Regions from separate parts of the Variovorax sp. W1I1 genome, predicted to be linked through region 2. Evidence: predicted binding sites of a transcription regulator. Region 2 holds the regulator's gene; each other region holds the start of a gene.

Region 1 (10,530 bases), 3.0 Mb from region 2:
AGCAACACGCCCGAGCAGTTCGTGAAGGTGCTGCCGCCCACCGAGAGCGGCAAGCTCGATGCGCTTGCGCTAAACGACACCAACCAGCTCGAGATCCGCGTGTTTCCGAACGAAGACCACCGCCATGCCGTGGTGATCGCGCGCCTGGACAACCTCGGCAAGGGCGCCAGCGGCGCCGCGGTACAAAACCTGAAGCTGATGCTGGCGCTCTGAGCGCCACGCACTTTTTCTTCCTTGGTTACCTGACGAGCCAGAGGCCCACGCCCAGCAGGACGGCGTGCGCGGCCAGCGCTATATAGAGCGGCTTGCGTGAAGGCGTCGACATCTCCTGCAGCGTCTCGTTGATGCGGCGCGTGAGCAGCGCGCGAAGCGCCGGGTCTTGCGCCGCGCCCTCCCCCGCCACCGGCTCCCCTTGCGCGGCGCGGCCTTGCTGCCACTCGGCCAGCATGTCGCTCAATGGCAGGCGGTTCAGCACGAAGGCCACCACCGATCGCACCGCCTTGCCCTCGCCCAGCACCGGCGCGAGTTGCTTGGTCAATGCATCGACCGACAGCCAATCGGCCGTCCGCTGCAGCGCGCCATGCGTACGCGGCATCGCCTCGATGCGGCCCGCGACAGCGCCGGCCAGCCGCTGCGACACCGCCTCGCCACGCGCTGCGACCAGGTGCTGCATCGCCTTGGCGCGGCCCTGGTGCACGCCCAGCATCGTGTAGACGACCACGAACAGAAGCAGCAGCACCGCGACCAGCACCGGCGGCGAAGTGACGAGCGCCACGATGGCCCCGGCACCGCCGGCCCGCGCCGCTGTATTGCCCGGCCCGTTCAGCTGGCTCAGGTAGAAAAAGAAGACACCGCCACCGAGCACCACGCCGAGCAGTCCGCCCTTGATGACGGAGCCGGCGAAAGAGAGTCCGGCCTTGGCGCCGGTGCGGACGAGAGAGGGTTGATTGACGGGTTCAGATGACACGGGAAGCTCCTCCGGTTTTTTTTCACGCCGCCTCGCACGAGGCCGGTCGCCGCAGATCATGCCATCGACATCCAACACCATAATCGCGCCCACATCACAACGAGGAGAGGGATCGCCATGGCAACAGTCAAATTTCAGAAACCGACCGGCGCATTTGTCGCCGCCTCCTGGGCCGCGCTGATCATCGGCGCCATCGTCTACCTGATCGGGCTGTGGAACGCCTCGATGCAGCTCAACGAGAAGGGCTACTACTTCACCATCCTCATGTACGGCCTCTTCTCCGCCGTGTCGCTCCAAAAGACCGTGCGCGACCGCATCGAGGGCATGACCGTGACCGGCATCTACTACGGCCTGTGCTGGATCTCGCTGCTGCTGTCGGTCGCCCTGCTTTCGGTCGGCCTCTTCAACGCCACGCTGGCGGCCAGCGAGAAAGGCTTCTACGCCATGGCCTTCCTGCTGAGCCTCTTCGGCGCGGTGGCGGTGCAGAAGAACGTGCGCGACATCGCGGCGCACAAGGGCGAGGCCCCGGCGTTCGACGACACGCCCGAGGCCAGCTGAAGCCGCCGGCTCAGTCCGCTTCGAGCAGCCGCTTCAGCGCCTGCAGGTCGCGCGCGATCCACGCGGCATCGCGCTCGAAGGCCGCGTCGTCCATGTGCGGCTGGCGCAGCAGGGTGAACTGCAGCTCGCAGGCATCCGGCGCCACGCCGATCACGCGAAACGGCAGGTAGACCTCGGGCACGCCTTCGGGCGCGACCCAGTGGTCGAGCACGCCGAAGTCGTTGGCGGGTGCAAAACGCATGCGAGCGTCGCCGCTCTCGGGCGTGCGCACGATCCAGTGATCGCCCTGCGGCAGCAGCGCGCTCTTGGCGAGCCCGCTGGCCCAGTCGGGCAATCGCATCGGGTCGGCGGCGACCCGGTAGGCGCGGCGCCATTCGCAAGCCACGCGCTGCGCGATGACGCGCGACTGCACGCCGCGATCTTCATTCGTCTGCTGATTCATCATCGAAATCGCTCCTGAGCACCTTGGACACGACGGCGCCCGAGAAACCGCGCGCCATCAGGAATCGCATCTGCTTCGCCCACTCTTTCGCGTCGGCTGGCGGGGCGTCGAAGCGGCGGCGCCACAGGGCCGTGGCACGTTCGACCTCGGTGTCCTGCAGGCCGGCCACCGCTTCGGCGATGGCCTCGGGCGCGATGCCCTTGGCCTGCAGTTCCTGCCTGACGCGCAACGCGCCCGATCGGGCGGCCCGCTGGTTCAGCACCGAGGCCACCACGCGCGGCTCGCTGATGAAATCCTTGGCCACCAGCTCGTCGAGCGCCTTCGCCAGCGTGCCGGGTTCTTCTTCGTGCCTGGCGAGCTTGCGCTCCAGCTCCGCGCGCGAATGCTCGCGCTGGCTCAGGAGCCGCAGCGCGCGGCCTTTGAGAGAGGGGGCGCCGAAAGCCATCCGGGGTTCGCTCGCGCGGCCCGTGAAACTCGCGAAGGGCCGCTATCGAACTCTTACTCCGCTGCCGCCTTGTCGGCCTTGGGCGCCTTGGCAGGCTTCTCGGCCTTCTCCGGCTCCGAGCCTGCATCGGCAGCCAGCAGCGGGATGCCCAGCGACTCGCGCACCTTGTTCTCGATCTCGCGCGACAGCTCGGGGTTCTCGCGCAGGAACTCGCGGGCGTTGTCACGGCCCTGGCCGATCTTCTCGCCGTTGTAGGCGTACCAGGCGCCGGACTTGTCGACGATCTTGGCGGTGACGCCCATGTCGATGACTTCGCCTTCGCGGCTGATGCCTTCGCCGAACAGGATGTCGAACTCGGCCGTCTTGAACGGAGGCGAGACCTTGTTCTTCACCACCTTCACCTTGGTTTCGTTGCCGATGGCCTCGTCGCCCTTCTTGATGGTGCCGATGCGACGGATGTCCAGGCGCACCGAGGCGTAGAACTTCAGCGCATTGCCGCCGGTGGTGGTTTCGGGCGAGCCGAACATCACGCCGATCTTCATGCGGATCTGGTTGATGAAGATGACCATGCAGTTGGTCTTCTTGATCGTGGCGGTGAGCTTGCGCAGCGCCTGGCTCATGAGGCGAGCCTGCAGACCGGGCAGCGAGTCGCCCATTTCGCCTTCGATTTCGGCCTTGGGCGTGAGCGCGGCGACCGAGTCGATGACGATCAGGTCCACAGCGCCCGAGCGCACCAGCGAGTCGACGATTTCGAGCGCCTGTTCACCGGTGTCGGGCTGACTGATCAGCAGGTCGGACAGGTTCACGCCGAGCTTCTGGGCGTACTGCACGTCGAGCGCGTGCTCGGCATCGACGAAAGCGCAGGTGCCGGCCTGCTTCTGCATGGCGGCGATGACCTGCAGCGTGAGCGTGGTCTTGCCCGAGGATTCCGGACCGTAGATCTCGATCACCCGGCCGCGCGGCAAGCCGCCGACGCCCAGGGCGATGTCCAGGCCCAGCGAGCCGGTGGAGACCACCTGGATGTCTTCCAGCGCCTCGCCTTCGCCCAACCGCATGATCGTGCCCTTGCCGAACTGCTTTTCGATCTGGGCCAGCGCGGCTTGAAGAGCCTTGGCCTTTTCACTGTTGGCGACCGAGATGCTTGCGCCCTTGACGACTGCGTCCATGTGGAAATCTCCTTGAAAATCAACGGTTTGTGTCTGGTTTCCATCCATCTGCTTTTAACCACAGGCTGGATGTTTGAACAGTAGTGTAGTGGCTCATGGGTTTACGTAAACCCATTTTTTGGTCAGTTTGCTTTACCATCTGGCGCCATGGCCGAAGCTGCTTTCCCGACCGATCCGGACGCCTGGCGACAGACCCACCTGGGCCGCCTGCTGGGCCATGCGATGCGCCGTTTCGACGAGCGCGTGCTGGAACTGATGGCGCACGACGTCGACGTGCCACTCGCCCTCTCGAACCTCGCCGCGCGCGCCCAGGTGAGCGCCGCGCACATCCACATCACCCGGCATCTCGCGCGCGAAGGTTCGCGTCTCACAGAACTGGCCGACCGTGCAGGCATGACCAAGCAGGCGATGGGTGCGCTCGTGGACCAGTGCGAAGCCTGGGGCCTGGTCACGCGCGGCCCCGATCCGCTCGATGCGCGGGCGCGGCGCGTGCTCTTCACGGCCGACGGCCTCGCCTGGCTCGACGCCTTCCGCAGCGCGGTGACTCAGGCCGAGCGCGAGTTCCGCAGCAGCGTCGGCGACGAGATCGCCACCGTGGTAACCATCGGTCTCGAAGCCTATACGGCGGGCTAGACTCGGCCGAGAGACAAAGTGAATGGCGCCGGCATGGCGCCCGAACCGGCCGGAGGTGGCTCATGCGAATACTGATTGCCGAAGACGACCAGGTGCTCGCCGATGCCCTGCTGCGGAGCCTGCGCACCTCGGGTGCGGCGGTCGACCACGTGGCCAACGGCTCGCAGGCCGACACCGCGCTCATGACCCACAGCGAGTTCGACCTGCTGATCCTCGACCTGGGCCTGCCCAGCCTGCACGGCATCGAGATCCTCAAGCGCCTGCGCGCCCGCGGCTCGCAACTGCCCGTGCTGGTGCTCACCGCCGCAGACAGCGTGGAAGAGCGCGTCAAGGGCCTGGACCACGGCGCCGACGACTACATGGCCAAGCCCTTCAGCCTGCAGGAACTCGAAGCGCGCGTGCGCGCCCTCACCCGCCGCGGCATGGGCGCCACCAGCAACGCGATCCGCCATGGCCCGCTGGTCTACGACCAAGCCGGCCGCGTGGCGACCATCGACGGCAAGATGATCGAACTCTCGGCCCGCGAACTCGGCCTGCTCGAAGTGCTGCTGCAGCGCGCCGGGCGGCTGGTGAGCAAGGACCAGCTGGTCGACCGTCTGTGCGAATGGGGCGAAGAGGTGAGCCTCAACGCGATCGAGGTCTACATCCACCGCCTGCGCAAGAAGATCGAGAAGGGCCCGGTGCGCATCGCGACGGTTCGCGGACTGGGTTATTGCCTCGAAAAGATCCAGTGACGATGGCGCAGCCGCCCCGCGTGCGCGGCATGCCGGAGGGCTCGGCCCGATGAAGCTCTTTCAGCGCGCCCAGCGTTCGCTCTTTGGCGAAATCCTCGACTGGATGCTCACGCCGCTCCTGCTGCTGGTGCCGGTGAGCATCGGCGTCACCTGGCTGGTGGCGCAGGGCATCGCCAACGCGCCCTTCGACCGCGCGCTCGAACACAACGTGAAGGCCCTGGCCGAATTGGTAACGGTGAAGGAAGGGCACACGCAGTTCGTGCTGTCCCAATCGGCGCGCGAGATCCTGCGGGCCGACGACACCGGCCACGTGTATTACCAACTGCTCGACGGCCACGACACGCTGCTCGGCGGCGAACGCGACCTTCCGATGCCGGGTCTCGACGAACCGCTGCCGCCCGGTCAGGTCTTCCTGCACAACAGTGCCCTGCACGGCAATGAGGTGCGCGTGGCCTCGCTGTGGATTCCCAGCGGCGTAGACGACGTGCCGCCCACGCTGCTGCAACTGGCCGAAACGCGCGAGAAGCAGTCGGTGCTCGCCCTCGAGATCATCAAGGGCGTGCTGCTGCCGCAGTTCGCGATCCTGCCGCTCGCGGTGCTCCTGATCTGGCTCGCGCTGGTGCGCGGGATCAAGCCGCTGTCGGTGGTGGAGGCGCGCATCCGCGAACGTCGGCCCGGCGACCTGAGTCCGCTCGACGAATCGTCGGTGCCGCTCGAAGTCGTGCCGCTGGTGTCGTCTGTCAACGAACTGCTGAACAAGCTCAACGACTCCATCGACACGCAAAAACGCTTTCTCGCCGACGCCGCGCACCAGCTCAAGACGCCGCTCGCGGGCCTTCGCATGCAGGCCGACCTCGCGCAGCGCGAAGGCGCCAATGCCGATGAACTGAAGCAGTCGCTCAAGCAGATCGGCCGCGCCAGCGTGCGCGCCACGCACACGGTGAATCAGCTGCTGTCGCTCGCGCGCGCCGAGGGCAACAGCGCCAACACGCACCGCCAGCCCTGCGACCTCGCGCGGCTCACCATCGAAGTGGTGCGCGAGGCCGTGCCGCGTGCCATCGAAAAGCGCATCGACATCGGCTACGACGGCGCGGAGGCCGGTGCGCCCGGCGTGATGTTCGACGGCAACCCGACGCTCTTGAAAGAGCTGGTGCGCAACCTCGTGGACAACGCGCTCAACTACACGCCCTCCACGCCCGAGCACCCCGGCGTGATCACCGCCCGCGTGCTGGCCGATCCGTTCGGCCATGTGCTGCTGCTGCAGGTGGAGGACAACGGACCCGGCATCGCCGAGTGCGACCGCGAGCTGGTGTTCGAGCCCTTCTACCGCGTGCTCGGCAACGAGGCCGACGGCTCGGGGCTGGGCCTGCCGATCGTGCGGGAGATCGCGAACCAGCACCGCGCACAGGTGAAGCTGGAAGACGCGCATCCCGGCAAGCATCCGCCAGGTGCGCGCTTCACAGTGCGTTTCGAAGGGGAGCATCTGCAGTGAGCGCGTCCGCCAAGGAGAGCAAAGCCATCGACGCGCTGCGCCGGCGTTTCAAGGCGATCCGCATCGACACCGACGTGTCGGACATGTTCGACTTCGGCGCCGACCTGCTGGCGCTTCAGTCGGCCGAGGCGCTGGCCTTCCACTACGAACTGCTGCGCGACACCGGCATGGACAGCGAGTTGTTCGACTGGCTTTGCCGCAAGTTCAGCGAACGCGGCGACGCAGCCGAAGACCATCTGCTCGCGTGTTTTGCAAAGGAGCACGACCCGACGATGCAGGCGACGGTGCTTCAGATGCTCGGCACCTTCAAGTACCGCAAGGGCCGGCGACTGAAGGAAACAGCGGCACTGGCGCGCGCCGCGCTCGCATCGCCCAACGAAGACCTGCGCTGCAAGGGCCTGTGGGTGATCGGCTGGCTCGGCGGCACGGCCGACGTCGCGAAGGTGGCACCCCTGCTCGCCAGCGACCCCATCGCTGCGAACCGCCAATGGGCCGCCAGTGCGCTGATGCAGATCGTGCTCAACCGCCGCAGCGCGGCGCCCAAGGCGCTCGAATGTTTGCGCACCGCCCTCGAGGCCGAGACCGATCCGGTGGCGCTTCGCGGCATCCTGGTCGCGGTGCAGGAAATTGCGGGCAAGAAGTTCGGCCTGAGTTCAAGTTCGCACGAGCAACCATCCGAAGAAAAGCTGCAGGCCGCGCTGACCAAGGCGCGCCGCATGTTCGCGCGCGCCGCCGCCTGATCCCCGTATCTCCAACTACGGCGCGGGCGCGCCCGCCTTCGCTTCCTTGCGCACCTGCACCCACTCGGGCTTGATCTGCCGAGACACCCGCTGCGGCTCGCGCTCGTTGAGGCTCGCCGGCGCCAGGCCGAAGCCCACCAGATCACCGCGTGCCCACAGGAAGTAGCCGGCGTTGGCCAGCAGCAGGACGATCAACGCCAGGCGCAGTTTCATGGGGATGATTTTCAGAACGCCATGCCGCGAGGGCGCACGCTCACTTCGTCGCTCGTGATGATCTGCAGGCCCGCGGCCGTGCGCACCTGCAGCTCGCCGCTCCAGGCCACGCCTTCGCAGACGCCTTCGGTGCCGTCGCTCAGCACCACCTCGCGGCCGCGCAGCACATCGCGCGCGGCAAAACGTTCGGCGAACTGCGCGAAGCCCTGCGCCTCGAAGGCGAGCACGTTGCGCACCAGCGGCTCGGCCAGTTCGCGCAGCACCTCGGGCGCGGCCGCGTCGGGGCGCCATTGGTGCAGCCATGCGGGCGGCGTGCGCATGCCGTCGGCTTCGCGCGCGCCGATGTTGATGCCGATGCCGATCACCACGAACCGCTGCGCACCGGGGCCGGCAGCATGCGGCAATGCGGTTTCGATGAGGATGCCGACCAGCTTGCTGTCGTTCACCCAGATGTCGTTGGGCCACTTGAGGCCGACCTTGTGTGCGCCCGTCGGATCGAGGCTTTCGGCCACGCTGACACCGACAGCGAGCGACAGGCCCGACCAGTCGGCCGGCGCAAGCGGCAGGCCCAGCGAGAACAGGAGCGAGGTCTGTGCCTGGCTCTGCGGTGCGCTCTGCCACACGCGACCGAGGCGCCCACGGCCTGCGGTCTGGCGCTCCGCCACCAGCAGCACCGGCTCGACGCGACCGGCGCGCGCACGGCGCATGAGCTCGGTGCTGGTGGAATCGATCTCGGCCACGGCCTCGACCGCGAAGCCTGGCAACAGCGGCGCGACCGACGCGACGATCCTGTCTTCCTGCCAGGCGCCCGTGCTGCTGCTCATGTCAGTCCTTCTTGGACTTCTTCTTTTCGGTTTGCTTCTCAGCCTTTTTGTCGGCTTTCTTCTCGGCCTTCCTGGCCTCTTTTTTCTTCTCTTCTTTCTTCTCGGCCTTTTTCTTTTCGGCCTTCTTCTTGGCTTTCTTCTTCTTTTTCTTTTCTTCGTCCTCATCCTTGGGTGTCAGCAGCGTGCCGCGGCACTGTTCGGAGCCGCACCAGCAAGGAAATTCGGACAAGAGCTTCGGCGTGTACGGCTCGTCGATGATCAGGCCGTAGTCGTAATTGAGCTCTTCTCCTGCAGCGATGTTGCGCAGTGCCTTGATATAAACGCGCCCATCGACTTCGTCGGCCTCGCAGTTCGGCTCGCACGAGTGGTTGATCCAGCGGGCGTCGTTGCCCTTGACGTTGCCGTCGATCACGCGACCGTCGTCGATGTGGAAGTAGAAGGTGTGATTCGGCTGGGCCGGGTCGTGCGGATGGCGGCGCAGCGCCTCTTTCCAGTTGATGACCTCGCCCTTGTATTCGATCAGCGTCTCGCCTTCGGCCAGGTCGTCCACCGCGAACACGCCGTTGCCATGGACATCCGAGCGCCGCATCTGGATGCGGCGGCCGGCGAGTTGTGGGGATTTGGAAGGCATCGCCGAAGTCTGTTAGTTTGAATATGCACACACATGCGCGTGTGCGCGTGCACACACGCGGGAAGCCGCAGAGTATAGAGAGCCCTTAGATGACAAAGACGTTGGTAATCGCAGAAAAGCCATCGGTGGCACAGGACATCGTCCGCGCCCTCACGCCGGTGGCCGGCAAATTCGACAAACATGACGAGCATTTCGAGAACGACAGCTATGTCGTGACCAGCGCTGTCGGTCACCTGGTCGAGATCCAGGCGCCCGAGGAGTTCGACGTCAAGCGCGGCAAGTGGAGCTTTGCCAACCTGCCCGTGATCCCGCCGCACTTCGACCTGAAGCCGGTCGACAAGACCAAGACGCGGCTGAACGCCGTGGTCAAGCAGGCCAAGCGCAAGGACGTGACGCAGCTCATCAACGCCTGCGACGCGGGCCGTGAGGGCGAACTGATCTTCCGCCTCATCGAGCAGTACGCCGGCGGCAAGAGTCCGCTGGGCAAGCCGGTCAAGCGCCTGTGGCTGCAGTCGATGACGCCGCAGGCGATTCGCGACGGCTTCGATGCGCTGCGCACCGAAAAGCAGATGCAGGGCCTGGCCGACGCGGCGCGCTCGCGCTCCGAGGCCGACTGGCTGGTGGGCATCAACGGCACGCGCGCGATGACCGCATTCAATTCGCGCGACGGCGGCTTCTTTCTCACGACCGTGGGCCGCGTGCAGACGCCGACGCTGTCGGTCGTCGTGGAGCGCGAAGAACAGATCCGCAAGTTCGTCTCGCGCGACTACTGGGAAATCCACGGCAGCTTCGCGGCCGAGGCCGGCCAGTACCCGGGCAAGTGGTTCAACCCCGACTGGAAGAAAGCGAACGCGCCGCTGCTGGCCAACGGTGAACCCGATGCCGAGCAGCGCGCCGACCGCGTGTGGACCGAGCAGGAAGCCCGCGCCATCGCCGACGCCTCGCGCGGCAAGCCCGCCACGGTCACCGAAGAGAGCAAGCCCACCACGCAGGCCTCGCCCGCGCTGTTCGACCTGACTTCGCTGCAGCGCGAGGCCAACGGCCGCTTCGGCTTCAGCGCCAAGACCACGCTCGCGCTGGCCCAGAGCCTGTACGAACGCCACAAGGCGCTGACGTATCCGCGTACCGATTCGCGCGCGCTGCCGGAAGACTATCTGCCGGTGGTCAAGGACACCATGGAGATGCTCGCCAACAGCGGCATGAAGCACCTGGCGCCGTTCGCCAAGCAGGCGGTCGACGGCAACTACGTCAAGCCCAACAAGCGCATCTTCGACAACGCCAAGGTGTCGGATCACTTCGCCATCATCCCGACGCTGCAGGCCCCGAGCGGCCTGAGCGAGGCCGAGCAGAAGCTGTATGACTTCGTGGTGCGGCGCTTTCTCTCGGTGTTCTTCCCGAGCGCCGAGCACCAGGTGACCACGCGCATCAGCACGGTGGAGCAGGGCGGCAAGAAGTACCCGTTCCGCACCGACGGCAAGGTGCTGGTCAAGCCGGGTTGGCTCGCCATCTACGGCAAGGAAGCGCAGGACGACGAGAAGGAAGACGACAAGGACGGCAAGCGCCTCGTGCCGGTGAAGCCGGGCGAGATCGTGCAGAACGAGTCGGCCGACCTCAAGGGCCTGAAGACGCGCCCGCCCGCACGCTATTCGGAAGCCACGCTGCTGGGCGCCATGGAAGGCGCCGGC
Region 2 (10,530 bases):
GCCCGATATCTCGCCGCGCACGCTGACCGGATTGAAGCGCGCGTCCAGCGTGTCGGCCACTGCCCGGCACAGCGCGCCGACAGCCCAGATGCGCGGCCCGGGCGCGGAATTCGTTTCACGCAAGTTCACAAAGCGCACGAATGGCCGAAAGCCACTCTTCCACAACAGGCCTGACTTCCCCCGCCCCAAGTCCCCCATGCGGGGCAGGCGCACGGTTTCTCGTGCAAGTGGTTGATTTCATTCAAAAAAGTACTGCTCAAAATTCAATCGATCTAGCGGAAAGGCCCATCCATGCGGGTTCAGACGAGTTGCGAAGCAGGTTAATCACAAAGTTATCCACAGAATCTGTGCGTCCTTGCTGACACGCAAACAAGCCGCATGCCGATGGTGGGCTCGGTGGATAATCGCCGCGCATTTGCAGTCTACGGGCCGGAGGATTTTCTTGTTTTCCATCATTGTTGCCGCGGGTTGGCCTATTTGGCCGCTGCTCGCTTGTTCGGTTATTGCGCTCGCGCTGGTTATAGAACGTTTCACGAGTCTGAAAACCGTGAAGGTGCTTCCGCCAAAATTGCTCGACGAAACCATCACTGTCTCGCGCGGAGCCATTCCCGGCCCGGACGTCGTCACGAAACTCGAACGCAACTCGATGCTCGGCCAGGTGCTGGCTGCGGGTCTTCGGGCGCTCAACGCCAATCCGCGCTGCACCGAAGACGATCTTCGCGCCGCCATGGAAGCGTCGGGCCGCACCATCGCTCACAAGCTGGAGCGCTACCTGCCGGCGTTGGCCACCATCGCCTCCGCTGCGCCGCTGCTCGGCCTGCTGGGTACGGTGATCGGCATGATCGAGATCTTCGGTTCGCAGTCGCCCGTCAACGGCGCGGTCGGCTCGGGGAACCCGGCGCAGTTGGCGCACGGCATCTCGATCGCGCTCTACAACACGGCGTTCGGGCTGATCGTGGCGATTCCCACGCTGATCTTCTGGCGCTACTTCCGCAGCCGTGTCGACGAATACCTGCTGAACCTCGAACTCTCGGGTGAGCGCTTTGCACGCCACCTGAACGCGCTGCGCAAATGACCCGCGCCCGCATGCAGTTTCGCCACGGCGCGCGCGACGAGCCGGAGATCAACCTGATCCCGTTCATCGACGTGCTGCTGGTCATTCTGATTTTCCTGATGCTGTCGACCACCTACAGCAAGTTCACCGAGATGCAGTTGCGGCTGCCGACGGCGGACGTGGACGCGCAGCGCGACTATCCAAAAGAAGTGATCGTCACGGTCTCCGCCGACGGCCGCTATACGGTCAACAAGGCCGCCGTTGCAGACCGCAACGTGAGCACCGTGGCCGCAGCGCTCGGCGCCGCGGCCACCGGCGGCAAGGAAAGCGTGGTGATCATCAGCGCCGACGCAAGCAGCCCGCACCAGGCCGTGGTCACGGTGATGGAAGCCGCGCGCCGCGCCGGCCTGATGCAGATCACCTTCGCCGCACAGTCGACGGCGCAAGCCGGGCACTGAGTGCCGTCGCAGGGCCGCAGCAGCACGGGCGCAGCCTCGCGGCTGCAGGACGCCTGGCTGCGCCGCGGCCTGCTGGCCTGCCTGCTGTGGCCGCTGTCGTTGCTCTACGGCGCGATCTTTGCGCTGCGCAGCTGGCTCTATAGCCTCGGATGGCTGCGGGCCGGACGCGTGCCTGTTCCTGTGATCGTCGTCGGCAACGTGATTGCGGGCGGTGCGGGCAAGACGCCTGTCGTGATGGCTGTCGTCCGGCATCTGCGGGCTCGTGGGCTTCAGGTCGGCGTGGTGTCGCGCGGCTACGGCCGCCGTACCGACGATTGCCGCGAAGTGCTCGAAGGGAGCGATCCCCACGATGTCGGCGACGAGCCAGCGCTGATCCACCATGCCACTAACGCCCCGGTTTTCGTCGCACGACGACGCATCGAAGCTGCACGCGCCCTGCTGGAGCGATATCCAGCCATGCAAGTGATCGTGAGCGACGACGGGCTGCAACACCTCGCGCTGGCACGCGACATCGAAATCTGCGTGTTCGACAACCGCGGCATCGGCAACGGCTGGCTGTTGCCCGCAGGCCTGTTGCGCGAGCCTTGGCCACGTCGTTGCGACTTGGTGCTTCACAGCGGCGAGAGGCCTGCTTTTTCGGGTGGCTACACCGCCACGCGCAGTCTTGCGCAGGATGCGGTTGCAAGCGATGGACAGCGCGTTCCTCTGGAAGCGCTCACGGGCAAGCCGCTGATCGCGCTGGCAGCCATCGCGCGGCCCGAGGGGTTCTTCGACATGCTGCGTGCACGCGGTCTCACGCTCACCGAAACCATCGCACTGCCCGATCACCATGACTTCGATGCTTGGCAGCGCCCGTCCGGCAGCGAATACACCCTGCTGTGCACCGAGAAAGATGCGGTCAAGCTGTGGCGCAAAGCGCCCGATGCGCTGGCCGTGCCGCTGCACTTCGAACCCGCCCCGGAATTCTTCGCCGCGCTCGACGCAAAGCTATCATCGCCCGATGGATACCAAGCTGCTTGAACTGCTCGTCTGCCCTGTCACCAAGGGCCCCCTGACCTGGAACGCCGAGAAGCAGGAGCTGTGCTCCCGCAGCGCCCGCCTCGCCTACCCGGTGCGCGACGGCATCCCGGTGCTGCTCGAGAACGAGGCGCGCACGTTGTCCGACGAAGAGCTGGGTCTGTGACCGGCTCCGTGAGCTTCACCGTTCTGGTGCCGGCACGCCTCGCCTCCACGCGGCTGCCCAACAAACCACTTGCCGATATCGCGGGCCTGCCGATGGTGGTGCGTGTTGCGCAACGCGCGAGCCAGTCCGGCGCATCGCGCGTTGTTGTGGCCGGAGACGATGCGTCCATCGTTTCGGCCTGCAAGGCGCACGGCGTCGAAGCCATCCTCACTCGCCAGGACCATCCGAGCGGCACCGACCGGCTGGCTGAAGCGTGCGAGCAACTGGGCCTCGATGGCGACGAGATCGTCGTCAACGTACAAGGCGACGAGCCGCTCATCGACCCGGAGCTGATCGACGCCGTGGCGGCGGCGCTGGCCCTTCATCCCGAGGCCGCGATGAGTACAGCGGCCCACGAGATCGACTCGATCAGCGACTTCATGAACCCGAACGTGGTGAAGGCGGTGCTCGACGCCCAGGGCAACGCGCTCTACTTCAGCCGCGCGCCGATCCCCTGGTGGCGCGATGGCTCGGTTGGGGGTGCGGCACCAACCGCGCTGCCTTTGCCTGCGCCGCTGCGCCACATCGGCATCTATGGCTATCGCGCCGGCTTCGTGCGGAAATTTCCGTCGCTGCCGCCAGCGCCGGTCGAAGCCACCGAAGCACTCGAGCAATTGCGCGCTCTCTGGCATGGGCATCGCATCGCGGTGCATGTGAGCCATGTCGCGCCCGGGCCGGGCATCGACACCCCTGAGGATCTGGCGCGCGTGCGTGCCGTCTTTGCTGCCGGGTCCGCCTCCTAAGACGTGCGCCGCGGAGGGAATTCCCTATGGGGACGCATGCTATCCTCGACGTGAAATCCGCCTCGCCCAGCCCTCGGGCCGTCGCTTGGCGTGACACAAAATCTAAGAACCGTCCGAGGACACCATGAGACTAATTTTGCTGGGCGCGCCCGGGGCGGGCAAAGGCACGCAAGCGGCCTTCATCTGCCAGAAATACGGCATCCCCCAAATCTCGACCGGCGACATGCTGCGCGCCGCCGTCAAGGCCGGCACGCCGCTCGGATTGCAGGCCAAGGCCGTCATGGATGCAGGCGCACTGGTGAGCGACGACCTGATCATCAACCTCGTGAAAGAGCGCATCGCCCAGCCCGACTGCGCCGACGGTTTTCTGTTCGACGGTTTCCCGCGCACCATTCCACAGGCCGATGCCATGAAGGCCGCGGGCGTCAAGCTCGACTACGTGCTCGAGATCGACGTGCCCTTCAGCGACATCATCGAACGCATGAGTGGCCGCCGTTCGCACCCGGCATCGGGCCGCACCTACCACGTCAAGTTCAACCCGCCCAAGATCGAAGGCAAGGACGACGTGACCGGCGAAGACCTGATCCAGCGCGAGGACGACAAGGAAGAAACCGTGGGCAAGCGGCTCGACGTGTACAGCCAGCAGACGCGTCCTCTGGTCGACTACTACTCCGCCTGGGCCAAGGCCGATCCGGCCGCTGCGCCGAAGTACCGCGCGATCAAGGGCGTCGGCACAGTCGACGAAATCACGCAACGTGCCCTGGCGGCATTGAGCAGCTGATCCCTGCCGCCCTTCGACAGGGCGGCTATCTAATCCCCCAGTAGTTCCAGCATCAGCGCGATGCGCGCCTTCACGGGTGTGAGCGCGCCTGCGTCACGCAGCCGGTCATCGGTCTTCGGCAGGATGCGGCCATTGGTACAGCGCGTCGCGCGCAGCACCGCAACGCCCGCGTCCTGCGCCTTGAACGCCGCAGCTTCCAACGCGTGATGCACGGTGCCATTGCCGGTGGTGGCTAGGACCAGACCGCGGACAGGTTCGTCCGCGCCCTCCCGAAGAAGCGCATCGATGATTGCGCCGCTCGCACCAGCGTGGCTCATGACGATCTCGACCCGCGGCCAAGGTCCTGATGCGCTCAGTGCCTTCGACGCTTGGGATGACGACGACGTCGGCCACTCCCTCACGCGCCGCACTGCGCCCTCTTCCACGTAGCCAATCGGCCCTGCATCGCCGGATGCGAAGGCATCGAGGCGGTACGTGTGCACCTTCTGCACTTCCACCCCGCTGTGGACCGTGCCGGCGCATACCGCCGTCACGCCCTGGGCGCCCGCCGTCGCCGCGACGGCGATGGCATCCCGCACGTTCTGCGGACCATCCGGCGAAAGCGCAGTGGCCGGGCGCATCGCGCAAGTCAGCACCACGGGCTTCGCCGGTGCCAGCACCGAATGAAGGAAGAAAGCCGTCTCCTCGAGCGTGTCGGTACCGTGGGTGATCACCACACCGGCCACGTCAGGTTGCGCCAGCCAATGCACGCACCGTTGCGCGAGCTTCTGCCAGATGTCGAAGGCCATGTCCTTGCTGTCGACCTGCGCCACCTGCTCCGCCAGCAGCGCGATGCCCTCGGGTGCCTCGATGCTGCCCAGCAGGTCCGCCACATCGACTTGCCCAGCGGTGTAGCCGATGTTGTCACCGCTGCTGGAGGCCCTTCCGGCGATGGTCCCGCCGGTGCCCAGAACCACCACGCGACGCACTTCGGGCAACGGCAAATTGGCCATGACTTGTCAACTTCCAAAAACTGGTTAAAAATACAGGTACTGGATATCTAGCCAGTGCCGCAAGGAACCACATATGCAGTTCGCCGTGAAGCTTACCGCCCGCCAGCAGCAGATTCTCGACTTGATCCAGAGCGCTATTGCGCGCACTGGTGCCCCGCCCACACGCGCCGAAATCGCCAATGAGCTGGGGTTCAAGTCGGCCAACGCCGCCGAAGAGCACCTGCAGGCGCTGGCCCGCAAGGGCGTGATCGAACTTGTCAGCGGCACCTCGCGCGGCATTCGACTCAAGGGCGACGCGCTGCGTTCGCTCAACGAAACGCGCCATCGCGAAGGCGGGCAGTTCTCGCTCTCGCTGCCCGGCATGGCGCAGCTGGCGCTGCCGCTCATCGGCCGTGTTGCGGCAGGCTCGCCCATCCTGGCGCAAGAGCATGTCGACCAGACCTACTACGTCGAGAACACGCTGTTCCAGCGCCAGCCCGATTACCTGCTCAAGGTGCGCGGCATGTCGATGCGCGACGCCGGCATCATGGATGGCGACCTGCTCGCCGTGCAGGCAACCAAGGAAGCGCGCAATGGCCAGATCGTGGTCGCGCGCCTGGGCGACGAAGTCACCGTCAAGCGCCTGAAGCGCAACAAGCAGGTGATCGAGCTGCATGCCGAGAACCCCGACTACCCGACCATCATCGTCCAGCCCGGCGAGCCTTTCGAAATCGAAGGCCTCGCGGTCGGCCTCATCCGCAACACCATGCTGATGTAGGCCTCACGGCCTGCTTGCAGCAGCACCCATCCGGCCGCAACAGGTGGCGGGCGTATGGCGCGAAGTCGCCATCACCCTGTCGCGGCCGATTCAAGAAATCCTGCCTGTGTTCAACCTCAGACTTTTTTGGAGTTCACATGGGAATCGCCCTCCTCGCCATCGCTGATTTCTGGATGCCGCTGCAATCGCTTGCAAGCCGCCTCATCCCCGCCCGCCGTGCCCCTCACCGGGACAGCAACGAAACCGCCGCCGGCCTGCGCTACGTGGCCGTGCGCCCCGCCTGCACCACGCGCACCGCTGGTACGCCTGCACCGACGGCAACCGCCACCGCGCCGGCACGCCCACTGCGTGTAGTTCGCGTGATCGACGGAAAAAGCCGGGACCGCAGCCGCATGGTGATCTCGGGCCGCATGGCCGATGTCTGTGCGGAGCTCGACCGACTGGCAGCGCTCGAAGCCGCTGAAACCGCGCCCAGCTCCACGCGCCTGCACTGAGGCATTTCCCCCGGCGAGCCGCTCCAGAAGCGCCCCGGGGTGGGTATCCAAACGTTCACCGGCGCGACAGCCCAATGCTGCGAGGCACAATGGCACGCCATGAACATTGTGATCCTCGACGATTACCAGGACGCCGTGCGCAAGCTGCGCTGCGCCGCCAAGCTGGACGCGTACGCGGCCAAGGTCTACACCAACACGGTCAAGGGCATCGGCCAACTGTCGGTTCGCCTGAAAGACGCCGACGTGATCGTGCTGATTCGCGAGCGCACCCAGATCTCGCGCCAGCTCATCGAAAAGCTGCCCAAGCTCAAGCTCATTTCGCAGACCGGGCGCGTCGGCGGCCACATCGACGTCAATGCCTGCACCGAGCGCGGCGTGGCAGTGGCCGAGGGCTCGGGCTCTCCGCAGGCACCGGCCGAACTCACCTGGGCGCTGATCATGGCGGCCATGCGCCGGCTGCCGCAGTACATCAGCAACTTGAAGCACGGGGCGTGGCAGCAATCGGGTCTCAAGTCGGCCTCGATGCCGCCCAATTTCGGGCTCGGCTCGGTGCTCAAGGGCAAGACGCTCTGCATCTGGGGCTATGGCCGCATCGGCCAGTTGGTCGCGCGCTACGGGCAGGCCTTCGGCATGCAGGTGGTGATCTGGGGGCGAGAGGCAAGCTGCGCCAAGGCGCGCTCCGACGGCTTCCAGGTCGCGCAGAACCGGCACGAATTCTTTGCCGCGGCGGACGTGCTCTCGGTGCACCTGCGGCTGAACGAGGAAACCAACGGCCTCGTCACCCTCGAAGACCTGTCGCGCATGAAGCCGACAGCGCTCTTCGTGAACACTTCCCGCGCCGAACTGGTCGAGGCCGATGCCCTGCTCGCCGCGCTCAATCGCGGACGCCCGGGCCTCGCGGCCATCGACGTGTTCGAGAGCGAGCCGCCGCTGCAGGGCCACGCGCTGCTGCGCTTGGAGAACTGCATCTGCACGCCGCACATCGGCTATGTGGAGCAGGACAGCTACGAGAGCTACTTCGGCCAGGCTTTCGACAACGTCGTGAGCTTCATCAAGGGCAATCCCACCAACATCGTGAATCCCGGCGCCTTGCAGGTCCGCCGGTGAGTTCATGAGCCGCCGGGCCGCCCCAAGGCGAATCTCGCAGCCGAAGGCGCAGGTCATTCGATGAGCCGGCCTGCGCCCCGGGGCGCGCTCTGGGCGCTGCTCGCCGGCAATTTCGTGATCGGCACCGGCGTGATGGTGGTGCCCGGCACGCTCAACGAGATCAGCACATCGCTTGCTGTCACCGCTGCGACAGCGGGCCAGCTGATCACCGCCGCCGCGATCGTGATGTGCCTCGGCGCACCGCTGCTGGCGGCCCTGGTCGCGGGCTGGGACCGCCGCCAACTCCTGGCCCTCACGCTCCTCTGGTACGCCGCCGGACACGCCCTCTCCTCGCTCATGCCGAGCTTCGCCGCGCTTTTGCCGGTTCGCATGCTCACGGTGATTGCGCCGGCGATCTTCACGCCCCAGGCCGCGGCCTGCGCCGGCATGCTCGTGCCGCCGGAACACCGCGGCCGCGCCGTCACCTTCGTCTTCCTCGGCTGGTCGATGGCCTCGGTGCTGGGCCTGCCCATCGGCGCGCTGATCGGCGGCCACCTCGGCTGGCGCATGGCCTTCATGGCCATTGCGATGCTCAGCATCGTCAGCGCCGCCTCGATCTGGCTCACGCTGCCCACCGGCATCCGGCCTGCCGCGCTCACAGCCGCCGCGTGGTCTCGCGTGCTGCGCAGCCCGGTGCTGATGGGCATCGTTTCAGTCACGGCGCTCCAGGGCTCGGGGCAGTTCGTGCTCTTCAGCTATTTCGGGCCGATCCTCAAGCAGAGCTTCGGTGCGGATGCCAACACGCTGAGCCTGATGTGGGCGCTGTTCGGTGCCTTCGGGCTGATCGGCAACATGGTGGTCAGCCGCTACATCGACCGCGTGGGCGCCGGCCGGATGGTGCTTCTGACGTCCTCGCTGATCGCCTTGAGCCTGCTGCTCTGGCCGTTCGCCAGCACGCTCGCCTGGCTCGCGGTGGTGATCGTGCCTTGGGGCATCGGCTGCTTCGCCACCAACTCGGCGCAGCAGGCGCGGCTCGTAGGGCTTGCGCCCGCGCTCGCGCCTGGCTCCGTCGCGCTCAACAGTTCGGGCATCTACATCGGCCAGGCTGTCGGCGCGGCGCTCGGCGGCTGGCTGCTGGCGAACGACGCCGCGCCGTGGATGAGCCGGGTCGGCCTGGCGCTGCTGCTGCTTGCCATTGGCCTCAGCGTAACCATCGACCGCAGCCGCCGCGCGGCCTGAAAAACACGAAGCCCGCGTAAGACCCGGGACGCATCGCCCGCGCGGGATTGCAAAATCGGAGTCTGCCGACGCTCGCCAGCCGCTTTCCGGCCAGCACCTGCGCGTCAGGCCCTCACACCACTCAACCAGCGAAAATCTCTATCAAATGACAGTGAACTACCAACGGATCGGGCTCATCGGCGCGGGCGCCATGGGTCGCGGCATCGCGCAGATCGCCGCGCAGGCCGGCAGCGAAGTGCTGCTGCTCGACAGCTTTGCAGGCGCCGCCGAACGCGGACGCGAAGCCCTCATAGCCCAATGGAACAAGCTGCAAGAAAAGGGCAAGCTCGACGCCGCAGCGCGCGATGCGCAGATCGCACGCGTAAAGGCCGTCGATTCGATCCAGGCGCTGGCTGGCTGCGACCTCGTGATCGAGGCCGTGATCGAAGACCTCGAAGTCAAGCGCAAGCTCTTCCGCGAAATCGAGGCCGTAGTGGCTCCGACGGCCACGCTGGTGACCAACACCTCTTCGCTCTCCGTGACGGCTATCGCGGCCGGGCTCGCGCATCCCGAGCGCTTCGCAGGCTTTCACTTCTTCAACCCCGTGCCCCTGATGAAGGTGGTCGAGGTGGTGGCGGGCTTCAAGACCGCGCCCGAGGTCTGCAAGCAACTGGCCGGCTACGCGGTGCAGATGGGCCACAGCGCGGTGCAGGCGCAGGACACGCCCGGCTTCATCGTCAACCACGCCGGCCGCGGCTACGGCACCGAGGCGCTGCGCATCGTCGGCGAAGGCGTGACCGACTTCGCGACCATCGATCGCATCCTGAAGGACCAGGCCGGTTTCCGCCTCGGCCCGTTCGAGCTGCTGGATCTGACGGCGCTCGACGTGTCGCACCCGGTGATGGAATCGATCTACCACCAGTACTTCGAGGAGCCGCGCTTCCGTCCGAGCGTGATCACCGCGCAACGCCTCGCCGCTGGCGCGCTGGGCCGCAAGACCGGCGAAGGTTTCTACCGCTACACCGACGGCGTGATGCAGCAGACGCCCGAGGCCCCGGCTCCGGTGATCGAAGGTACGCCTGCGGTCTGGGTCTCGCCCCGCGCCGCGCGCCGGGCCGAACTGCTGCGCCTGATCAACACGCTGGGCGCGCAGATCGACAGCGGCGCCACCGCCGCACCGCATTCGCTGATCCTCGTGGCCCCGCTGGGCTTCGACGTGACGACGGTCGCGGCCGTCGAGCGCCTGGACGCCACGCGCACCGTCGGCATCGACATGCTGATCGACGACGCCGCCACCAAGCGCCGCGTGCTCGCCACCAATCCGGCCACGCGCCGCGACATCCGCGATGCCGCGCACGCCCTCTTCGCGCGCGACGGCAAGGCAGTGAGCGTGATCCGCGACAGCGGCGGCTTCGTCACGCAGCGCGTGATCGGCACCATCGTCAACATCGCCACCGACATGTGCCAGCAGCGCGTGTGCACGCCGGGCGACCTCGAGACGGCAGTACAGCTGGGCCTGGGCTACCCGCGCGGCCCGCTCGCGATGGGCAACCTCTACGGCCCGACCAACATGCTCGAAGTGCTGTTCAACCTGCAGACCGTCTACGGCGACCCGCGCTATCGCCCGAGCCCGTGGCTGCGCCGCCGCGGCGCGCTGGGCCTGAGCCTCCTGCACGAAGAAGAATAAATAACAAACCACCAACCGACTGGAAACGCGACACAGCG
Region 3 (10,530 bases), 780 kb from region 2:
CGTCGATCTCGTCGAGCAAGAGGCTGGTGATGCGGGCAAGCCGCGCTTCGGTGTAGCGCATGGCCGCGGCGCCGTCGCCGTCGCGGCTGCCGAAGTTGCCCTGGCCATCGACCAGCGGGTAGCGCTGCGAGAAGTCTTGCGCCATGCGCACCAGCGCGTCGTAGGCGGCCTGGTCGCTGTGCGGGTGGAAACGGCCGAGCACGTCGCCGACCACGCGCGCGCTCTTGACGGGCTTGGCGCCCACGGTGCCATTGGTGCCGCCGAAGCCCAGGCCCATGCGCGACATCGAGTACAGGATGCGCCGCTGCACCGGCTTCTGGCCGTCGGACACATCGGGCAACGCCCGGCCCTTGACCACGCTGAGCGCGTATTCGAGGTAGGCGGTCTGCGCGTAGTCGGCCAGTGTGAGGGTGGTGTCGCCGTCGGTCGGGCCGCCAAGGTCGAGCGGAGGTTGGGAATCCATCGTCTGTCGTTTCCGGAAGATTTTTGTTGCTGTCTATTTATTCGGACATGGCCACCGAAGGCGCGCCCGTCATGGACGAGACCGGCACTTCGGGCATGTAGGGAGAGGTTGGCACGTCGGCCGCTTCCGGCAGAACGGGCGCGGCAGGCTTGGTGGCAGGCGAAGCAGCCGGCAGCCAGGGCCGGTCGGGCGGCATGTTGCCGCGGCCGACGGCACCGCCCATTTCCATGCGGATGCGGCCAGGCGACTTGCCGCCGCCACCGATGCGCCCCCCGGTCGCGCCGGGCTTCAGGTACGCGTAGAGCTGCAGCACTGTCTGCACGTAGTTCTGCGTTTCCTTGTAGTTCGGGATCTTGTTGCCCGCGCGCTGCACCGCCCCTTCGCCCGCGTTGTAGGCGGCCAGCGCCAGTTCGATCTGCCCAGGGAACATCGCGATCAGGTCGCGCAGGTAGCGGGAACCGGCGGCGATGTTGATGCGGGGGTCGAACAGCTTTTTCTCGATGCTCGTGCGCTTGTCCGCCGCAACGCCGTAGCGCTGCGCGGTCGCGGGCATGAGCTGCATGAGGCCCATCGCGCCTTTGGGCGAGACGGCCTGCGCATCGAAGCCGGATTCGGTGGCGATCAGCGCCTGCAGCAGTTCGTAGTCGATCGAATGCTTGTTCGACGCATCGCGCAGCGCTGCCTTGGCCGTCTTGTAGCTGGGCGAAGCCTCGAAGAGCGCCAGCAGGCTCTGCGACGCCGGCGGCACCTTGCCGTCGAACTTGCGCCCGCTGCGCGAGAGCGGCGAGATGCCCTGCGCGGTGTCGAAGCTCTGGCCGCCGCGAAAGAAGATCTGATAGCGCTCGTCGACCTTCTCGGCGGCGAAATGCGCGACGCCTTTGCTGTCGATGTAGCCGTAGATGTCAGCGGCGTGCGCCATTCCCTGCTGCAAGCACAGCAGCAAAGCCAACAGCAACGGACGCATGAAATCTGTGAGGGTCACGGGGGTCAAACATCGATGTCGACGTCGTCGGCGCGCAGTTCCATCAACTCGCGCCGGGCGGCCGCTTCGCCCTTGCCCATGAGCTTGGTGATCTCGCCTTGGGTAGATGTGAAGTCGAAGCGTCCCAGCTGCACCTGCATCAGGCGCCGGGTATCGGGATTGAGCGTGGTTTCCCACAATTGTTCCGCGCTCATCTCGCCCAGGCCCTTGAAGCGGCTGATGCTCCAGGCGCCTTCGCGCACGCCATCCTTGCGCAGCTTGTCGAGCGTGGCGGTCAGCTCGCCCTCGTCGAGCGCATAGACCTTGGAAGCCGGCTTCTTGCCGCGCGCGGGCGCATCGACCCGGAACAGCGGCGGCTTCGCGACATACACGTGGCCGGTTTCGATGAGTTTCGGAAAGTGACGGAAGAACAGCGTGAGCAGCAGCACCTGAATATGCGAGCCGTCCACGTCGGCATCGGAGAGGATGCAGATCTTTCCGTAGCGCAGGCCGCTCATGTCGGGCGAGTCGTTGGGACCGTGCGGATCGACGCCGACCGCCACCGAGATGTCGTGGATTTCGGTGTTGGCGAAGAGCCGGTCGCGCTCGACTTCCCAGGTGTTGAGCACCTTGCCGCGCAGCGGAAGGATGGCCTGGCTTTCCTTGTCGCGCCCCATCTTGGCGCTGCCGCCGGCGGAGTCGCCCTCGACCAGGAAGACCTCGTTGTGGCTGATGTCCTTGCTCTCGCAGTCGGTCAGCTTGCCGGGCAGCACGGCCACGCCGGAACCCTTGCGCTTCTCGACCTTCTGGCCGGCGCGCTGGCGGGTCTGTGCGGCCTTGATGGCGAGTTCGGCGAGCTTCTTGCCGTAGTCGACGTGCTGGTTGAGCCAGAGTTCGAGCGCGGGGCGCACGAAGCTCGACACCAGCCGCACCGCGTCGCGCGAATTCAGGCGCTCCTTGATCTGGCCCTGGAACTGCGGATCGAGCACCTTGGCGCTCAGCACGTACGAAGCGCGCGCGAACACGTCTTCCGGCAACAGCTTCACGCCCTTGGGCAGCAGCGAATGCAGTTCGATGAAGCCCTTCACCGCGGTGAAGAGACCATCGCGCAGGCCGCTCTCGTGGGTGCCGCCGGCGCTGGTGGGAATCAGGTTGACGTAGCTCTCGCGCACCGGCTGGCCGTCTTCGGTGAAGGCCACGCACCAGTCGGCGCCCTCGCCTTCGGCGAAGTTGTCGGCGTTCTTGTCGGCATGGCCGCTGCCCTCGAAGAGCGGGATCACCGGGTCGCCGTTGAGCGTCTGCATCAGGTAGTCGCTCAGGCCGCCCTTGTACAGCCACTGCTGGGTTTCCTTGGTCTTCTCGACCGTGAGCGTGACGCTCACGCCGGGCATCAGCACCGCCTTGCTGCGCAGCAGGTGCGTGAGTTCGCTCATCGGAAGCGCGGCGGTTTCGAAGTACTTGGCGTCGGGCCAGGCGCGCACGGTGGTGCCCTGCTTGCGCTCGCCGGCTTCGAGCTTGCGGATTTCGAGCGCCTCGATCACGTCGCCGGCGCTGAAGGCCAACCTGGCGATCGAGCCTTCGCGGTGGGAGGTGACTTCGAGCCGCTTCGAGAGCGCATTGGTCACCGACACGCCCACGCCGTGCAGGCCGCCCGAGAAGCTGTAGGCGCCGCCGGAGCCCTTGTCGAACTTGCCGCCGGCATGCAGGCGGGTGAACACCAGTTCGACCACGGGGGCTTTTTCCTCGGGATGCAGGCCGAACGGAATGCCGCGGCCGTCGTCTTCGATGCTCACCGAGTTGTCGGCATGCAGCGTGACCTTGATCTTCTTGCCATAGCCGGCCAGCGCCTCGTCGGCGGCGTTGTCGAGCACTTCCTGGATGATGTGCAGGGGGTTGTCGGTCCGGGTGTACATGCCCGGGCGCTGCTTGACGGGCTCGAGGCCCTTGAGCACGCGGATGGAGCCTTCCGAGTAGCCGGAAGCGGAGTCTGAGGTTGTCTTGGGAGGAGTCGCCATGGGGGCGGATTGTAGTCAGTCGCCGCCAAACAACTGGATACCCATACAGCAGGCGCTTTGATGCCGGATGCGCATTGAAACGGCGCCGATAAATCATCAATGGCTGGGGCCGCCTGCCTGCCTGCCGCAGCACGCAAATGGCTACATTCGACGGCATGCAAGCCTCCACGCCCACTCTCTCGATCAAGCAGGTGCTGTTCTGCGGCGCCATGATCGTCACGCTCTCGATGGGCATCCGCCACGGCTTCGGCCTCTGGCTGCAGCCGATCACGCAGGCGCAGGACTGGAGTCGGCAGACCTTCTCCTTCGCGCTCGCGATCCAGAACCTCTCCTGGGGCATTTTCGGGGTGTTCGCGGGCATGCTGGCCGACCGTTTCGGCGCGTTCCGGGTGCTGATCGGCGGTGCGATCTTCTACGGGCTGGGGCTGCTGGGCATGGCGCATTCGCCCACGCCGCTGCTGTTCACACTGAGCGCAGGCGTGCTGATCGGCGCGGCGCAGGCGGGCACGACCTACGCGGTGATCTACGGCGTGATCGGGCGGCAGATTCCGGCCGAGCGGCGCTCCTGGGCGATGGGCGTGGCCGCGGCGGCCGGCTCGTTCGGCCAGTTCCTGATGGCGCCGATCGAGGGCCGCCTGATCGGCCAACTGGGCTGGCAGACCGCCTTGGCCGTGCTCGCAGTGCTGGTTCTGGTGATCGTGCCGCTGGCCTTCGGCCTGCGCGAGCCGAAGACGGCGGCGCTCGCCGGGCACCGCGACCAGTCGGTGCTGCAGGCGGTGGGCGAAGCCTTCCGCTATCCGAGCTTCGGCCTCCTGATGGCGGGCTATTTCGTCTGCGGCTTCCAACTGGCCTTCATCGGCATCCACATGCCGACGTACCTGCGCGACCGGAGCCTGTCGGCCGATGTCGCCGGCTACGCGCTGGCGCTGATCGGGCTCTTCAATGTATTCGGCACCTACACGGTCGGCCTGCTGGGGCAGACGCTCGCCAAGCGCAAGATCCTCGCGGCGATCTACTTCGCGCGCGCAATCTCGATCGCGCTGTTCCTGATCGTGCCGATCTCGCCGATGAGCGTGTATGTTTTCTCGGCGGCGATGGGCTTCCTCTGGCTCTCGACGGTGCCCGCGACGAATGCGATCGTGGCGGGCATCTTCGGGGTGGCGCACCTGTCGATGCTCAGCGGCTTCGTATTCCTGAGCCACCAGGTCGGCTCGTTCCTGGGCGTGTGGCTCGGCGGCTACCTGTACGACACGACGGGCAGCTACGACATCGTCTGGTACATCGCGATTGCGCTGGGCGTGTTCGCGGCGCTGATCAACCTGCCGGTCAAGGAGCACGCCATCGCCCGCGCGGCGCGGCCGGCGGCCGTGCCGGGTTGATTGCGGGCAGACAATCGCACCATGACTCCGCAGATGCGCCATCACCTCGCACACGCCGGCTGGCTTGCGGCCGTAGCGGCGGCGCTGGCGGGCGTGTTCATGCTCTATACGCACCCGGAATTTCTCGTGACGCTGGTCGACCAGGTGTGGTCGTGCTTCTGAAGCAGGCTGAATTGCTATGAAAGATGTAGCGCCATTGCACGGCACGGGCACGCCTTCGGAATGGATCGTGCGCTGGTCGCACCTGCTGGCCGCCAATGCCACGGTGCTCGACGTGGCCTGCGGCGCAGGCCGGCACATGCAGTGGTTTGCCGGGCGCGGCCACCCTGTCACAGGCGTCGACCGGTCACCGGAAGCGACCGAGGCAGCCGGCGCCTTCGGGCAGGCGATCACGGCCGACATCGAATCAGGCCCCTGGCCCTTCACCGGCCAGACCTTCGGCGCAGTGGTCGTCACCAATTACCTGTGGCGCCCCCGCATGGCCGACATCGTGGCGGCCGTGGCCCCTGGCGGCGTGCTGCTCTACGAGACCTTCGCCGCCGGTAACGAAACGGTGGGCAAGCCGTCGCGAGCCGACTTCCTGCTGCAGCCCGGCGAGCTGCTCGCGGCCTGCGCGGAGCTGCGCGTGGTGGCCTACGAAAACGGGTTCCTCCCCGAACCGGCGCGCTTCGTGCAGCGCATTGCCGCCATCCGTGTGCCCGCGTCCCTTGCGGGCCCTCCGCTGCGCGCCCTCCTTAAGGGAAACTGAGGGGGCCGGGGGCGCTGCCTTGGCGGTGCCCGGAGTAAGTAGAATCGGCGCTTTCGTCCACCGACAAAGAGATTCCCCCTTGGAGCAACTGACAGGCAGCATCGTCGCGCTCGTCACGCCGATGCACGACGACGGCAGTGTCGACTACCCCGCCCTGCGGCGACTCATCGACTGGCACATCGACGAAGGCACCGACTGCCTTGGCGTGGTCGGCACCACCGGCGAATCGCCGACGGTCGATGTCGAAGAGCACTGCGAAATCATCCGCGTCTCGGTCGAGCAAGCCAAGGGCCGCGTGCCCGTGATGGCCGGCTGCGGCGCCAATTCGACCAAGGAAGCCATCGAGCTGGCCAAGTTCGCCAAGGGCGTTGGCGCCGATTCGCAATTGCAGGTCGTGCCCTACTACAACAAGCCCACGCAAGAGGGCCAGTACCAGCACTTCAAGGCCATCGCCGAGGCCGTGGGCGACTTGCCCATCGTGCTGTACAACGTGCCCGGCCGCACCGTCGCCGATATGGCGCACGACACGGTGCTGCGTCTCGCGCAGGTGCCCGGCATCATCGGCATCAAGGAAGCCACCGGCAACATCGAACGCGCCCAATGGCTCATTCGCGATGTGCCCAAGAACTTTGCCGTGTATTCCGGCGACGACCCGACCGCCGTTGCGCTCATGCTGTGCGGCGGCCAGGGCAACATCAGCGTCACCGCCAACATCGCGCCGCGCAAGATGCATGAACTGTGCGTGGCTGCCATCGCCGGCGACGTGAAGCGCGCGATGCAGATCCAGTTCGAACTCATGCCGCTGCACCGCAACCTGTTCGTCGAACCCAATCCGATTCCGCTCAAGTGGGCCATGGCCCGGCTCGGCCTCTGCGGCGGCGCCCTGAGGCTGCCGCTCACCGAACTCGGCGAAGCCAGCCGTCCGGCGGTCGAGGGCGCCCTGCGCGCCACCGGCCTGCTCAAGAACTGAGCCAATCCCCAATACGCCTGCGATCCGCTTTTTCCCTGGCCGCAACAAGGTTAAGCAACCTTTTGCCCGAACCGTGCTCAGAGATGGCGGGCACTGCGGCCCATAGATTGATCGAACCATTCCAACAAGGAAGACGACGTTGAAGAACCTTTCGCAACTTTCGCGATATGCACTGCTGACCACCCTGGTTGCCAGCCTCGCCGCCTGCTCCGTGCTCGAGAGCGACAAGATCGACTACAAGAGCGCCGGCAAGGCCCCAACGCTCGAAGTCCCGCCCGACCTGTCGCAACTCTCGCGCGACAACCGCTATGCGGTGCCCGGCGGCGCCGTCAGCGCCAATTCTTACCAGACCGGCATCGCCAATGCGCCGGGCGTGCCCACCGCCGTCGCCAACATCGGCGACGTGCGCATGGAACGCGCGGGCACGCAGCGCTGGATCGTCATCAACCGCACGCCCGACCAGCTCTGGGAGCCGGTGAAGGACTTCTGGCAGGAAAGCGGCTTCCTGCTGACCACCGAGCAGCGCAACCTCGGCATCATGGAAACCGACTGGGCCGAAAACCGCGCCAAGCTGCCGCAGGACATCATCCGCGGCACGCTGGGCAAGCTGGTCGACTCGGTCTACTCGACCGGCGAACTCGACCGCTTCCGCACCCGCATCGAACGCACGACCAACGGCACCGAGATCTTCATCAGCCACCGCGGCATGCAGGAGGTCTACAACAACTCGCGCCAGGACCAGACCGTGTGGCAGCCGCGCCCGAGCGACCCTGAACTCGAAACCGAGTTCCTGCGCCGCCTGATGGTCAAGCTGGGCGTCTCGCAAGAGCAGTCGAAGATCCTGGCCGCCACCTCGGCACCGGCAAAGACCGCGACCATCGCCAGCGTGGGCAACCAGCCCGTGGTGCAGATCAGCGAAGGCTTCGAGCGCGCATGGCGCCGCGTCGGCCTCGCCCTCGACCGCACCGGCTTCACCGTGGAAGACCGCGACCGCAGCGCCGGCATCTACTACGTGCGCTACGTGACGCCGAACCCCGACAAGAAGGAAGAAGGCTTCTTCGGCAAGCTGTTCAGCAGCTCGTCCAAGGACGAAAAGCCGATCAAGTTCCGCATCCTCGTGAAGAGCCAGGGCGAGTCGACCACCGTCTCGGTGCAGAACGAAGCCGGTGCGCCCGAAACCTCGGCCAACGCGCAGCGCATCGTCAAGGTCATCGCCGACGACCTGAAGTAACCCGCATGCTCCGCTTCCGAAGCCTCGGTAGCGGCAGCACGGGCAATGCCGCGCTGGTCGAGGCGACCAGCGCTGGCCGCACCTCCCGGCTCCTCGTCGACTGCGGCTTCGGCATCCGGCAGCTCGATCAGCGGCTGGCCCAGGCGGGGCTCGTCGCTGGCGACATCGACGCCATCTTTATCACCCACGAGCACGGCGACCACATCGGCTGCGCCCACACGCTCTCGCGGCGCAACCGTATTCCCGTCTGGATGAGCGAAGGCACCTGGCTCGCCACGGGTGGCCGCGACTTCGAGGGCCGGCTGAACCTGGCGCGCGACGACGCGGAGTTCGCCGTCGGCGATATCGGCGTGCAGCCCTTCACCGTGCCCCACGACGCGCGTGAGCCACTGCAGCTTCGCTGCACGGACGGCGCACGCACGCTGGGCGTATTGACCGACCTGGGCCACGCCACGGCCCACGTGCTGAATCGCCTGGCCGGCGTGCATGCGCTGCTGCTCGAGTTCAACCACGACAGCGATCTCCTGGCCAATTCGGCCTACCCGCCTTTCCTCAAGCTGCGCGTCGGCGGCAACTACGGGCACCTGTCGAATGCAGCGGCGGCGGAGATCGCGCGCGCGGTGCGCCACGACGGCCTGCGCCACGTGGTCGCAGCGCACTTGAGCGAGCAGAACAACCGGCCCGACATCGTGCGGCGCCTGATGGCCGAGGCGCTGGGTGGCCATGAGGCGGAAATGCTTACCGCCACCGCGGCCGAGGGCTCGCCCTGGCTCGATGTCTGACCGCCAGCTGACCTGTAGGCGACCCCAGTAGAAAAGCCGCCCTCGGGCGGCTTTCTGCTTGGTGAAGGACCTGGCTTATTGCTTGGGTGCTTCGTTCTTCTTCGCGGCCTCTGTCGCGGCATTTGCAGCGTCCAGCGCCGACGATGCGGCGGGTGAAGGTGCGCTCGCAGCCGATGAAGGTGCCGGCGCGGCGGCAGGCGGCGCCGCGGGTTCGGTCACGGGAGCGGGCGGAGGCGTCACGACCGCGGGAGCGGCGTCCTCTTTCTTGCCGCAGGCAACGAGTGCGGCAGCGGCGATCAACGAGGCAATCAGGACGGACGACGACTTCTTCATGAGAACTCCTTTGGCAAAGAATGTCTGGAACGAAAAAATTCTAGACCCGCATCTCCGCCTGAATGTGTCTCGCGGCCGCATTCGCGGCATTGGCTTACAAGCCGAGTGTCGATGCCGGAAATGCCGGCCGGCCCACACGCCAGCTCTCGTCGATGGCTTCGCGCAGTTCGCGGCGGGCGCGCGGATCGGCGCCGCAGACGCCGCGGCAGCGCTCGGGGTCGATGCGGTGCGCAAACCAGGTCGGCGTCCAGATCGCGCTCGGCACCTCGGTGCCGGCCGCCTTGGCGGCGGAACGGCATTCGATGATGTGGTCCCACATGCGGCGCCAGGGCACGAAGCGCGCATGGCCACGTTCGATCACGTCGAAGCGCTGCGCCAGCAGCACGAAGCGCCGGCCGCTGGCCGACCAGGCCTGCAGCGCCTCGATGCTGGCGCGCTCGCCCAGGGGCCAGTCGGCGAAGTCTGGATCGCTGAAGACGATTTCCTTCCAGCCTTCGCGCGCGGCGGCCGAGAGCGCATGGCGAACGATCGCGCCGAAAGCCTCTCGGCCGTCGAAGCGGCCCTCGGGCAACAGCGGCAGCGGCGAAGTGCTGTTGCCGTCAGTCGGCATGAACCCAGCCCGCCTCACACCACTCGCCCAGCAGCGCCAGCGCCCCTTCGCTGGCCCGCGCCAGCTCGCGCGGGCCGAGCGCGCGTCGGTCGGCCAGCTTGCGCATCAGCGCGGCATCGGCGCCACCTGCGCGGAAGCTCTCGCCGTTGATGTAGATGTGGCGCGTGTCGTAGAGCATGCGCGTGCGGCGGTCGAGCGCCACCTGCTGCATCGCGTCGGGCACGTCGCCGCCTTCGTCGAACCAGATGTTGGCCTTGGGCTCGGTCAGCGATTCGCCGAGGGCGCGGTCGATAGCGTCCGGGTCGCGCAGCGCGGCTTCGACGGCCTTGCGTGCGAAATCCTGCAGCGCGGTGGGCATCGCGGCCGGCGCGTCGACCGCGGGCTGCGTCGGATCGCGGTAGCGCGCCAGCTCCGCTGGGCCGGCGTCCTCGAGGTCTTCCGAATAGGCCTGCGCCATGCGCGCAAGCAGATCGGCGCCGAGCTCGCCCAGGGCAGACGAGCGCAGGCCGATGGAAAAGGTCATGCAGTCGTCGCCGACCGCGACGCCTTCATGGGCGTACTTCGGCGGCAGGTAGAGCATGTCGCCCGGCTCGAGCACGAAGGTCTCTTCCGGCTCGAAGTTCTCGAGGATCTTGAGCGGCACGTCCGGCTGCAGGCGCAGGTCGCCCTGCTTGCCGATGGACCAGCGACGGCGGCCCTGGGCCTGCAGCAGGAACACGTCGTAACTGTCGAAATGCGCACCGACACCGCCGGTGTCGCTCGCGTAGCTGATCATCAGGTCGTCCAGCCGCGCATCGGGCAGGAAGCGAAACTGCCGCAGCAGGTCGTGCACGCCGTCGTGGTGCAGGTCAACGCCTTGCACCAGCAGGGTCCAGGCGGGTTGCTTGAGGGGTGGCAGGGCACGTCTTGGCAGCGGGCCGTGCTTGAGCGACCAGCCGGCCTTGCCGTGGCGGATGAGGCGCGATTCCACCTCTTCGCGCTCGGCCAGCGCAAACAGCGCGCTGCGATCGATCGGTGGCACCATGGCGGGAATGGCCT

The links. Region 2 encodes LexA, which represses DNA repair genes until DNA is damaged. Its sites were predicted from a motif close to ACTGTATNNNNATACAGT; they were not measured.
Region 1: the regulator LexA is predicted to act here: its motif matches at 3,643-3,660, upstream of recA (recombinase RecA).
Region 3: the regulator LexA is predicted to act here: its motif matches at 3,472-3,489, upstream of QFZ83_RS17790 (DNA topoisomerase IV subunit B).

The regions. Positions count from the first base shown of each region.
Region 1 is NZ_JAUSWZ010000001.1:6,051,905-6,062,434, forward strand. It holds gene argC (N-acetyl-gamma-glutamyl-phosphate reductase) at 1-213, shown strand, start outside; gene QFZ83_RS28125 (hypothetical protein) at 239-967, opposite strand; gene yiaA (inner membrane protein YiaA) at 1,085-1,525, shown strand; gene QFZ83_RS28135 (SRPBCC family protein) at 1,536-1,967, opposite strand; gene recX (recombination regulator RecX) at 1,948-2,412, opposite strand; gene recA (recombinase RecA) at 2,466-3,578, opposite strand; gene QFZ83_RS28150 (MarR family winged helix-turn-helix transcriptional regulator) at 3,726-4,211, shown strand; gene QFZ83_RS28155 (response regulator transcription factor) at 4,274-4,945, shown strand; gene QFZ83_RS28160 (sensor histidine kinase) at 4,995-6,437, shown strand; gene QFZ83_RS28165 (HEAT repeat domain-containing protein) at 6,434-7,177, shown strand; gene QFZ83_RS28170 (hypothetical protein) at 7,193-7,390, opposite strand; gene QFZ83_RS28175 (biotin--[acetyl-CoA-carboxylase] ligase) at 7,402-8,214, opposite strand; gene QFZ83_RS28180 (SET domain-containing protein) at 8,216-8,845, opposite strand; gene QFZ83_RS28185 (DNA topoisomerase III) at 8,935-10,530, shown strand, end outside.
Region 2 is NZ_JAUSWZ010000001.1:3,033,276-3,043,805, forward strand. It holds gene xseA (exodeoxyribonuclease VII large subunit) at 1-129, opposite strand, end outside; gene QFZ83_RS14145 (MotA/TolQ/ExbB proton channel family protein) at 443-1,075, shown strand; gene QFZ83_RS14150 (biopolymer transporter ExbD) at 1,087-1,512, shown strand; gene lpxK (tetraacyldisaccharide 4'-kinase) at 1,513-2,532, shown strand; gene QFZ83_RS14160 (Trm112 family protein) at 2,513-2,695, shown strand; gene kdsB (3-deoxy-manno-octulosonate cytidylyltransferase) at 2,704-3,477, shown strand; gene adk (adenylate kinase) at 3,602-4,258, shown strand; gene QFZ83_RS14175 (asparaginase) at 4,288-5,250, opposite strand; gene lexA (transcriptional repressor LexA) at 5,324-6,007, shown strand; gene QFZ83_RS14185 (hypothetical protein) at 6,145-6,501, shown strand; gene QFZ83_RS14190 (D-2-hydroxyacid dehydrogenase family protein) at 6,601-7,608, shown strand; gene QFZ83_RS14195 (MFS transporter) at 7,669-8,826, shown strand; gene QFZ83_RS14200 (3-hydroxyacyl-CoA dehydrogenase) at 8,972-10,492, shown strand.
Region 3 is NZ_JAUSWZ010000001.1:3,815,928-3,826,457, forward strand. It holds gene parC (DNA topoisomerase IV subunit A) at 1-463, opposite strand, end outside; gene QFZ83_RS17785 (lytic transglycosylase domain-containing protein) at 501-1,427, opposite strand; gene QFZ83_RS17790 (DNA topoisomerase IV subunit B) at 1,451-3,439, opposite strand; gene QFZ83_RS17795 (MFS transporter) at 3,595-4,818, shown strand; gene QFZ83_RS17800 (hypothetical protein) at 4,840-4,980, shown strand; gene QFZ83_RS17805 (bifunctional 2-polyprenyl-6-hydroxyphenol methylase/3-demethylubiquinol 3-O-methyltransferase UbiG) at 4,997-5,566, shown strand; gene dapA (4-hydroxy-tetrahydrodipicolinate synthase) at 5,610-6,536, shown strand; gene bamC (outer membrane protein assembly factor BamC) at 6,676-7,767, shown strand; gene QFZ83_RS17820 (MBL fold metallo-hydrolase) at 7,773-8,549, shown strand; gene QFZ83_RS17825 (hypothetical protein) at 8,625-8,882, opposite strand; gene QFZ83_RS17830 (hypothetical protein) at 8,977-9,492, opposite strand; gene QFZ83_RS17835 (cupin domain-containing protein) at 9,482-10,530, opposite strand, start outside.